2 linked regions of the Shimia isoporae genome follow. The main gene of each other region encodes a partner of the protein of the gene in region 2 in a complex. Links are inferred from orthologs where the notes say so. Each region holds a gene or a part of one and is shown on either strand. Other genes may lie near its edges.

The links.
Region 1: the proteins of carB (region 2) and carA are in contact, whole or in part, in a solved structure (PDB 1KEE), measured with the Escherichia coli proteins. The link is inferred for Shimia isoporae from one-to-one orthologs.

The regions. Positions count from the first base shown.
Region 1 is NZ_SMGR01000001.1:667,494-670,533, forward strand. Bases 6-2,812 are described here. They hold carA (glutamine-hydrolyzing carbamoyl-phosphate synthase small subunit), read right to left. Parts: upstream 2,085-2,812; coding sequence 927-2,084; downstream 6-926. Other genes in these bases: BXY66_RS03310 (glycosyltransferase family 2 protein), read right to left, coding at 6-852; BXY66_RS03320 (GatB/YqeY domain-containing protein), read left to right, coding at 2,283-2,747. Also shown: more of BXY66_RS03310, read right to left, coding at 1-5; BXY66_RS03325 (winged helix-turn-helix transcriptional regulator), read right to left, coding at 2,848-3,040. UniProt on the Escherichia coli protein: Small subunit of the glutamine-dependent carbamoyl phosphate synthetase (CPSase).
Region 2 is NZ_SMGR01000001.1:873,082-877,199, forward strand. Bases 207-4,091 are described here. They hold carB (carbamoyl-phosphate synthase large subunit), read right to left. Parts: upstream 3,749-4,091; coding sequence 407-3,748; downstream 207-406. Other genes in these bases: BXY66_RS04270 (aminodeoxychorismate synthase component I), read left to right, coding at 3,956-4,091. Also shown: BXY66_RS04260 (Hsp70 family protein), read right to left, coding at 1-102; more of BXY66_RS04270, read left to right, coding at 4,092-4,118. UniProt on the Escherichia coli protein: Large subunit of the glutamine-dependent carbamoyl phosphate synthetase (CPSase).

The sequences.
Region 1 (3,040 bases), 210 kb from region 2 along the record:
GGCGCGCGGGTAGGTCAGGCGTGTGAGGCGTCGTATCAGGGCGTTTGCGATGCGTTTCTCCCTGAAGAGAGGTACGATGACCGATATTCGCGGCAGGGGTGCTTTGGGGGACATGGGCGGCGCGCGGGCAGGGCGCAGCGCGCAGATGGCGAGCGACGCGAAGCGCAGAGATGTGGCGGCGGCTAGGGTTATAATGGCCCAGATGACGGCAATGCCGAGGATGATGTCGGGGGCTGTCAGAAAGGCGAACGCCAGTGTAATCAGAGCGGTGTAAAACACTATTTTTTGCAGCATGGTGCGGTGATCCCAGCCACGGCTGCTGTAGCGTGGGTGGGGCCGGTATTCGGCCAACATGGTCAGCCTGAGCCGCATAAGCCTTTCTATGGCGGCGTTGATTTGGCCGTCTGGCGCAATCACCAAAGGGGCGTTGGACAAGTGTAGAGGCAGGCGTTCGCGCAGCGTTGTCAGATGGTCCGGACGTCCCGTGGCAAGGACCACCTCACCATCCAAGCCGCGCCAGGGAATGACATTGTTTTTCAGGCAAAAGTCCGGCGGCAGCAACATGGCGAGGTCTGGATCGGGCGGTAACCGATCCAGATCGACCAGACGCATGCCCGTTCTTTCGGCGTGGAGTTGCCAGTACCTGTCAGGTGTCAGCCAACCACGCGAAAACAGGATTTCCGGCAGAGTCGCGTTCCAGATGTTCTGCCGCTGCAGAGCGAAGAACAGTTGCCAAGGGGTAATCCAGCCGCGCTCTACAAGGCTCCGCCCGAGCGGGAGCGTCGGGAGGTCTTGAGATTTCGCCTGCCGTCGCCACGTTCGCGGCGCAAGGTCCGGTCGTGGCCCGTTCATTCACGTCACCCCGTTGAATTGACGCGGTTAGTCTGGGGCGACGTGGTTAATGAATGGTTAATTCAGCTTGTTGCTCAGGCAGATCGCGCAGCCATGTTGGCGGCAAACTTTTCAAAGAGATAGAAGCTGTCTTGAGGGCCGGGGCTGGCTTCGGGGTGGTGCTGTACCGAAAAGACCGGCTTGTCCGCCAAGCGGATACCGCAGTTGGACCCGTCAAACAGCGACACGTGGCTTTCCACGACGCCTTCGGGCAGGGTCTGTGCATCAACGGCGAAACCGTGGTTCATTGACGTGATTTCCACCTTGCCGGTGTCGTGGTCTTTGACCGGGTGGTTCGCACCGTGGTGGCCGTGATTCATTTTCACGGTCTTTGCGCCAAGCGCGAGCGCGAGCATCTGATGACCGAGGCAAATTCCAAAGACAGGCAGGTCTGCTGCGAGTACACCTTTGATCATGGGAACGGCATATTCACCGGTCGCGGCGGGGTCGCCCGGACCGTTGGACAGAAACACGCCGTCAGGGTTGTGTGCGAGTACGTCTTCCGCAGTCGCGGTAGCGGGCAGCACGGTCACGTCGCAGCCTGCAGATGCGAGGCAACGCAAGATGTTGCGTTTCGCGCCGAAATCCACGGCCACGACCTTGTGTTTCGGAGCTTCCTGCCGCGGGTAGCCATCAGGCCATGCCCAACGCATTTCGTCCCAACGGTAAGACTGCGCGCAGGTGACGTCCTTGGCCAGGTCCAGACCTTCGAGGCCGGAAAAGGCGCGGGCCTTTGCGACAAGCGCCTCGGTGTCGAAATTGCCGTCGGGATTGTGGGCAAGAGCCACGTGCGGCGCACCTTGCTGGCGAATGGCGCGGGTCAGGCGGCGCGTGTCAACGCCACCGATTGCGATGCGATTGCGTGCCGAGAGCCAGTTGGACAGCGTGTCGGCGGAGCGCCAGTTCGAGGGCTCTGTAGGGTCCCATTTGACGACCATGCCTTCGGCGACCGGATCGCCGGTTTCGTCGTCTTCCGGGTTCACGCCGGTATTCCCGATGTGGGGAAAAGTGAAGGTCACAACTTGTCCCGCATAAGAGGGGTCGGTCATGATTTCCTGATAGCCCGTCATTGCCGTGTTGAAGCAGAGTTCTGCCACTGTTTCACCTGTGGCGCCGAAGCCTCGTCCGTAGAATAACGTCCCATCGGCGAGAGCAAGACATGCGGTCGGGTGGGATGGGGCTTGATGGGCCATGGCGCGACTCTCCGGCTGACAAATTGTCGGGAAACTATGTCGGAGACCGGACATCGTCAAGGCGAAGTGTTAAGTGTCGGTAAATTGGTGTCGAAGCCCTTATTTTTAAGGGTTTGGTAGCGCAATCTGAATCGTTGCCAGACGTCGAGGCTTTCTGTATTGTCCGTGACTTATGTTTGGCAACAAATGGCGAAGTAGATGACTCTGAGAGACGACCTCAACGCGAGCTTGAAGCAGGCGATGCGCGACCGCGCCGCAGAACGCCTTTCAACGCTTCGGCTGATCAGCGCAGCCATCAAGGACCGTGACATTGCGGCACGGGGTGCTGGTGAGGACGCGAGTGGCGTTGATGACGCGGAGATATTGTCCATCCTTGCGAAGATGGTGAAGCAGCGACAGGAGAGCGCGCGGACCTATGAAGAGGGCGGACGTCTTGATCTGGCAGAGCGCGAAATGAACGAGATCACCGTCATTGAGGAGTTTCTGCCCAAACAGTTGAGCGACGGCGAAGTGGCGAAGGCCATTGAAGCTGCGGTTTCAGAGGTGGGAGCTGAGTCGATCCGTGACATGGGCAAGGTAATGGGCGCATTGAAGGCGAAATTCACCGGCCAGATGGATTTCGGAAAGGTCGGCCCGATGGTGAAGGATCAGCTGAGCAAGTAGGTTTGCTTTCAGTGTGATCTGGAAAGCCCGCCGATGGCGGGCTTTTTTGTGCCATGTGAATGAACGCGTTGCTTTACCGACTGCCGGAGAAGTGGCTGTTTCAAGAAACAAAGGCCACCGCAGCGGCTGTCACTTCGCTCAGTTTGCTGCCCGTGCTGACAGCCGAGTATTGAGAGCGAGGGGGGCGCATATGTTCATCAATGTGACGATGAATCCAGTGTCTTGCTTCCATTGTTTTCAGCGATTGTGACAGTGCCCGATCCGAAATTGGGGGGAGGTCTCGCTTGATCTCG
Region 2 (4,118 bases):
TGTCGGCGCGCCGTCGAAAGTGATCAGGCGTGGCTGTCCGTCCTGCATGAAGCCGGCGGCTGAGTTGGACGTTCCAAAGTCAATACCAAGGGAGCGGGTCATGTCTGGGCCTCCGAATTCCGGTCAGCGAAGGCGCGGTCTTTAAAGAAGAGGCCGGTGAGCGTCAATGGGGCGCAAAGAAGTGTTCGTCAAAGCGACGCGGGGCTTTTGCTACTGAAGAGTTTTCTCACATAGATTGCGACTTCAATCCGGAGGCCGAGGAAGCCTTGTCCAATCCTCTCGCATCGTTCCCTGTCGAGCAAAATCAAGACCGCGCATCGCTGTACTGCTTACGGTTTGGATGTGTATCCGGAAACGAAAAAGGCGGCCCGTGGGCCGCCTTATCTCTTCTTGTGTAATCCGGCGATCAACCTTGGAGGCTGCGCACGTCCAAATCCTCTTCGCGACGGGCCTGCATGGCTTGCGCGGCGGCGTGGCTCGCAGCGGCCGTGGTGTAGTAAGGGATCTTGTCATAGAGCGCGACGGCGCGGATTTCGCGACTGTCTTCAACCGCTTGTGTATCTTCGGTGGTGTTCATCACCAGAGAAATCTCGCCATCCTTGAGCATGTCGACGACGTTGGGGCGCCCTTCATAGACCTTGTTGACCACTTCGCAGGCGATTTCCTGACCTTCGAGGAAGGCGGCGGTACCGCGTGTGGCAACGATGCCGAAACCAAGATCGACGAGTGTTTTGGCGGTTTCCACAAGTTGTGGCGTCTTGTCGTCGTCCTTGATGGAGAAAAAGACTTTGCCGGAGTCGGGCAGGTGCATACCTGCGCCCATTTGTGCCTTGAGGAAGGCGCGCGCAAAGCTGCGGTCCCAGCCCATGACTTCACCGGTTGAACGCATTTCCGGCCCAAGGATGGTGTCCACACCCGGGAACCGGGCGAAGGGCAGAACGGCTTCTTTTACGGAGAACCAAGGCATGTCCGGATCCGCCAGCGTCATCTGGTCGGCGATCGGCTGATCTTTGGTAGCGTCTTCTTCCTTGTAGGGCGGGCGCTGCGGGAAGTTCGACAGCGGTTCGCCGGCCATGATGCGTGCCGCGATGGAGGCAATCGCGCTATCGGTGGACTTTGCTACAAAAGGCACGGTCCGCGATGCGCGCGGGTTGACTTCGATCAGGTAGATTTCGCCGTTTTTGACCGCGAATTGCACGTTCATAAGGCCAACCACATTCAGCGCGATGGCCAGCGCGTGTGTCTGGCGTTTGATTTCCTCGATCGTGCCCTTGTCCAGCGAGTATGGAGGTAATGAGCAAGCAGAGTCACCGGAGTGCACACCGGCCTCTTCGATGTGTTGCATGATGCCTGAAATATGCACGTCGTTGCCGTCACACAGCGCATCGACGTCAAGTTCGACCGCGCCAGCCAGGTAGCTGTCCAGCAGTACCGGGCTATCACCGGAAACGACGACGGCTTCGGCGATGTAGCGTTCCAGTTGTGCCATATCGCGCACAATTTCCATCGCGCGACCACCCAGAACGTAGGAAGGACGGATCACCAATGGGAAGCCGATGTCGCCTGCAATGGACAGCGCTTCGGCGTCGGTGGAGGCGATGCCGTTTTTCGGTTGCTTAAGACCGAGTTCGTTGACCAGCGCCTGGAAGCGCTCGCGGTCTTCGGCAAGGTCAATCGCGTCCGGTGTGGTGCCGAGGATCGGGATGCCTTCGTCATGCAGGGCATTGGCGAGCTTCAGCGGCGTTTGGCCTCCAAACTGGACAATTACGCCATGCAGTGTGCCGTTTTCCTGCTCTACACGCAGGATTTCCATAACGTGCTCAAAGGTGAGCGGCTCGAAATACAGGCGGTCCGAGGTGTCATAGTCGGTGGACACGGTCTCGGGGTTGCAGTTGATCATAATGGTTTCATAGCCCTGCTCCGTAAGGGCGTAGCAGGCATGACAGCAGCAGTAGTCGAATTCGATGCCCTGACCGATCCGGTTGGGGCCGCCGCCAAGGATCACCACTTTTTTGCGGTCGCTTGGACGGGCCTCACATTCCACTTCGCCCATCATTGGAGCTTCGTAGGTGGAGTACATATAAGGAGTCTGCGCTTCGAACTCGGCCGCGCAGGTGTCGATACGCTTGAACACTGCGGTTACGCCGAGATTCATACGCGCTCGACGCACGTTGTCCTCGTCGCGGCCGGAAAGCTTGGCCAGACGTGCATCCGTGAAGCCGAGCATCTTGAGGCGGCGGAGGCCTTCTTCGGTGACAGGCAAACCATTGGAGATGACATCGGCCTCGGCGTCCACGATTTCCCGGATGCGGTCGAGGAACCACGGATCAAACATGGTAACCGCGTTGATTTCGTCATTGGATAGGCCGTGGCGCATGGCCTGTGCGATGGTCCTGAGGCGGTCCGGTGTCGCGACACTGATCGCTTTGATGATCGCGGCTTTGCCTGACGGGGTGTCATCCGCCCCTTCGATTTCGATCTCGTCAAAACCGGTCAGGCCGCTTTCCATCGACGCGAGAGCTTTTTGCATGGATTCGTGGATGGTCCGGCCGATGGACATGGCCTCACCGACGGATTTCATCGCTGTGGTCAGGTTCGGTTCGGACCCCGGGAACTTCTCGAAAGCGAATTTCGGGATTTTGGTGACCACATAGTCAATGGTCGGCTCAAACGAGGCGGGGGTGACTTTGGTGATGTCATTGTCCAGCTCGTCCAGGGTGAAGCCAACAGCCAGTTTGGCCGCGATCTTGGCAATCGGGAAACCGGTCGCTTTGGAGGCAAGCGCGGAGGAACGCGACACACGCGGGTTCATTTCGATCACAACCATCCGGCCGTCGGCGGGGTTCACCGCCCACTGCACGTTGGAGCCCCCGGTTTCCACGCCAATCTCGCGCAGGACCGCGATCGAGTGGTTGCGCATGATCTGGTATTCTTTGTCGGTCAGCGTCAGGGCAGGGGCCACTGTGATGGAGTCGCCGGTGTGCACACCCATTGGATCGACGTTTTCGATGGAACAGACGATGATGGCATTGTCGGCTTTGTCGCGCACAACTTCCATCTCGTATTCCTTCCAGCCAAGCAGGCTTTCGTCGACGAGGATCTGGTTGACCGGAGAGGCGTCCATGCCCGTGCGGCAAATGTGGATGTAGTCTTCGCGGTTATAGGCCACACCGCCGCCTGTTCCGCCCATGGTAAAGGCGGGGCGGATGATTGCGGGCAGGCCGACGTGATCAAGAACCTGAAGCGCTTCGTTCACGCCAGCGTCCAGATCGGTGCTGCCGTCTTCGCGCTTCGGCGCGGTGACGATTTCAGCCTTGGGGTTTTCGATGCCAAGCCGGTCCATGGCTTCGCGGAACAGTTTGCGGTCTTCGGCCATTTCGATGGCGTTTCTGTCCGCGCCAATCATCTCAACGCCGAATTTTTCCAGTACACCCATTTCCTCGACCGCGAGGGCGGTGTTGAGGCCGGTCTGGCCGCCCATGGTCGGGAGCAGCGCGTCGGGGCGCTCTTTTTCGATGATCTTGGCGACAACTTCGGGTGTGATCGGCTCGATATAGGTCGCGTCCGCCATGTTCGGGTCGGTCATGATTGTTGCCGGATTCGAGTTCACCAGGATGACGCGATATCCCTCTTCTCGGAGCGCTTTACACGCTTGGGCACCGGAGTAGTCAAACTCGCAGGCCTGGCCAATCACAATGGGGCCGGCCCCGATGATCATGATCGAGGAGATATCTGTTCTTTTGGGCATGGTGGACCTCGGGCTGGTGGGCGACGGGCAGGAGTCGCCAAATGCGCAAATTGTCGTGGGTTATACGTATCATTAAGAAAGGCGCAAGGGGGTTCGGCAAGAGAGCCGGATTTTGACGGTTTTCGCCGTTTTTGCGCGATTGTAAATGTGAGGTGCGCTTTAGGTAGGAGGTCTTTATAGGGGCGGCACCTGAAGTGGGAGCAATGCGTGCAGATTCGGTTTGACCAAGGTCCGGAAGGCGCCGCGACGGAATTCGCGCGGCCTGAACGCATAATCCGTGCAGACCAAGCCGCTGAAGTACCCGGTGCACTGGCGGCGCTGGATCAGGCACGCGATGAGGGGCGATGGGTCGCCGGTTTCTGTTCTTATG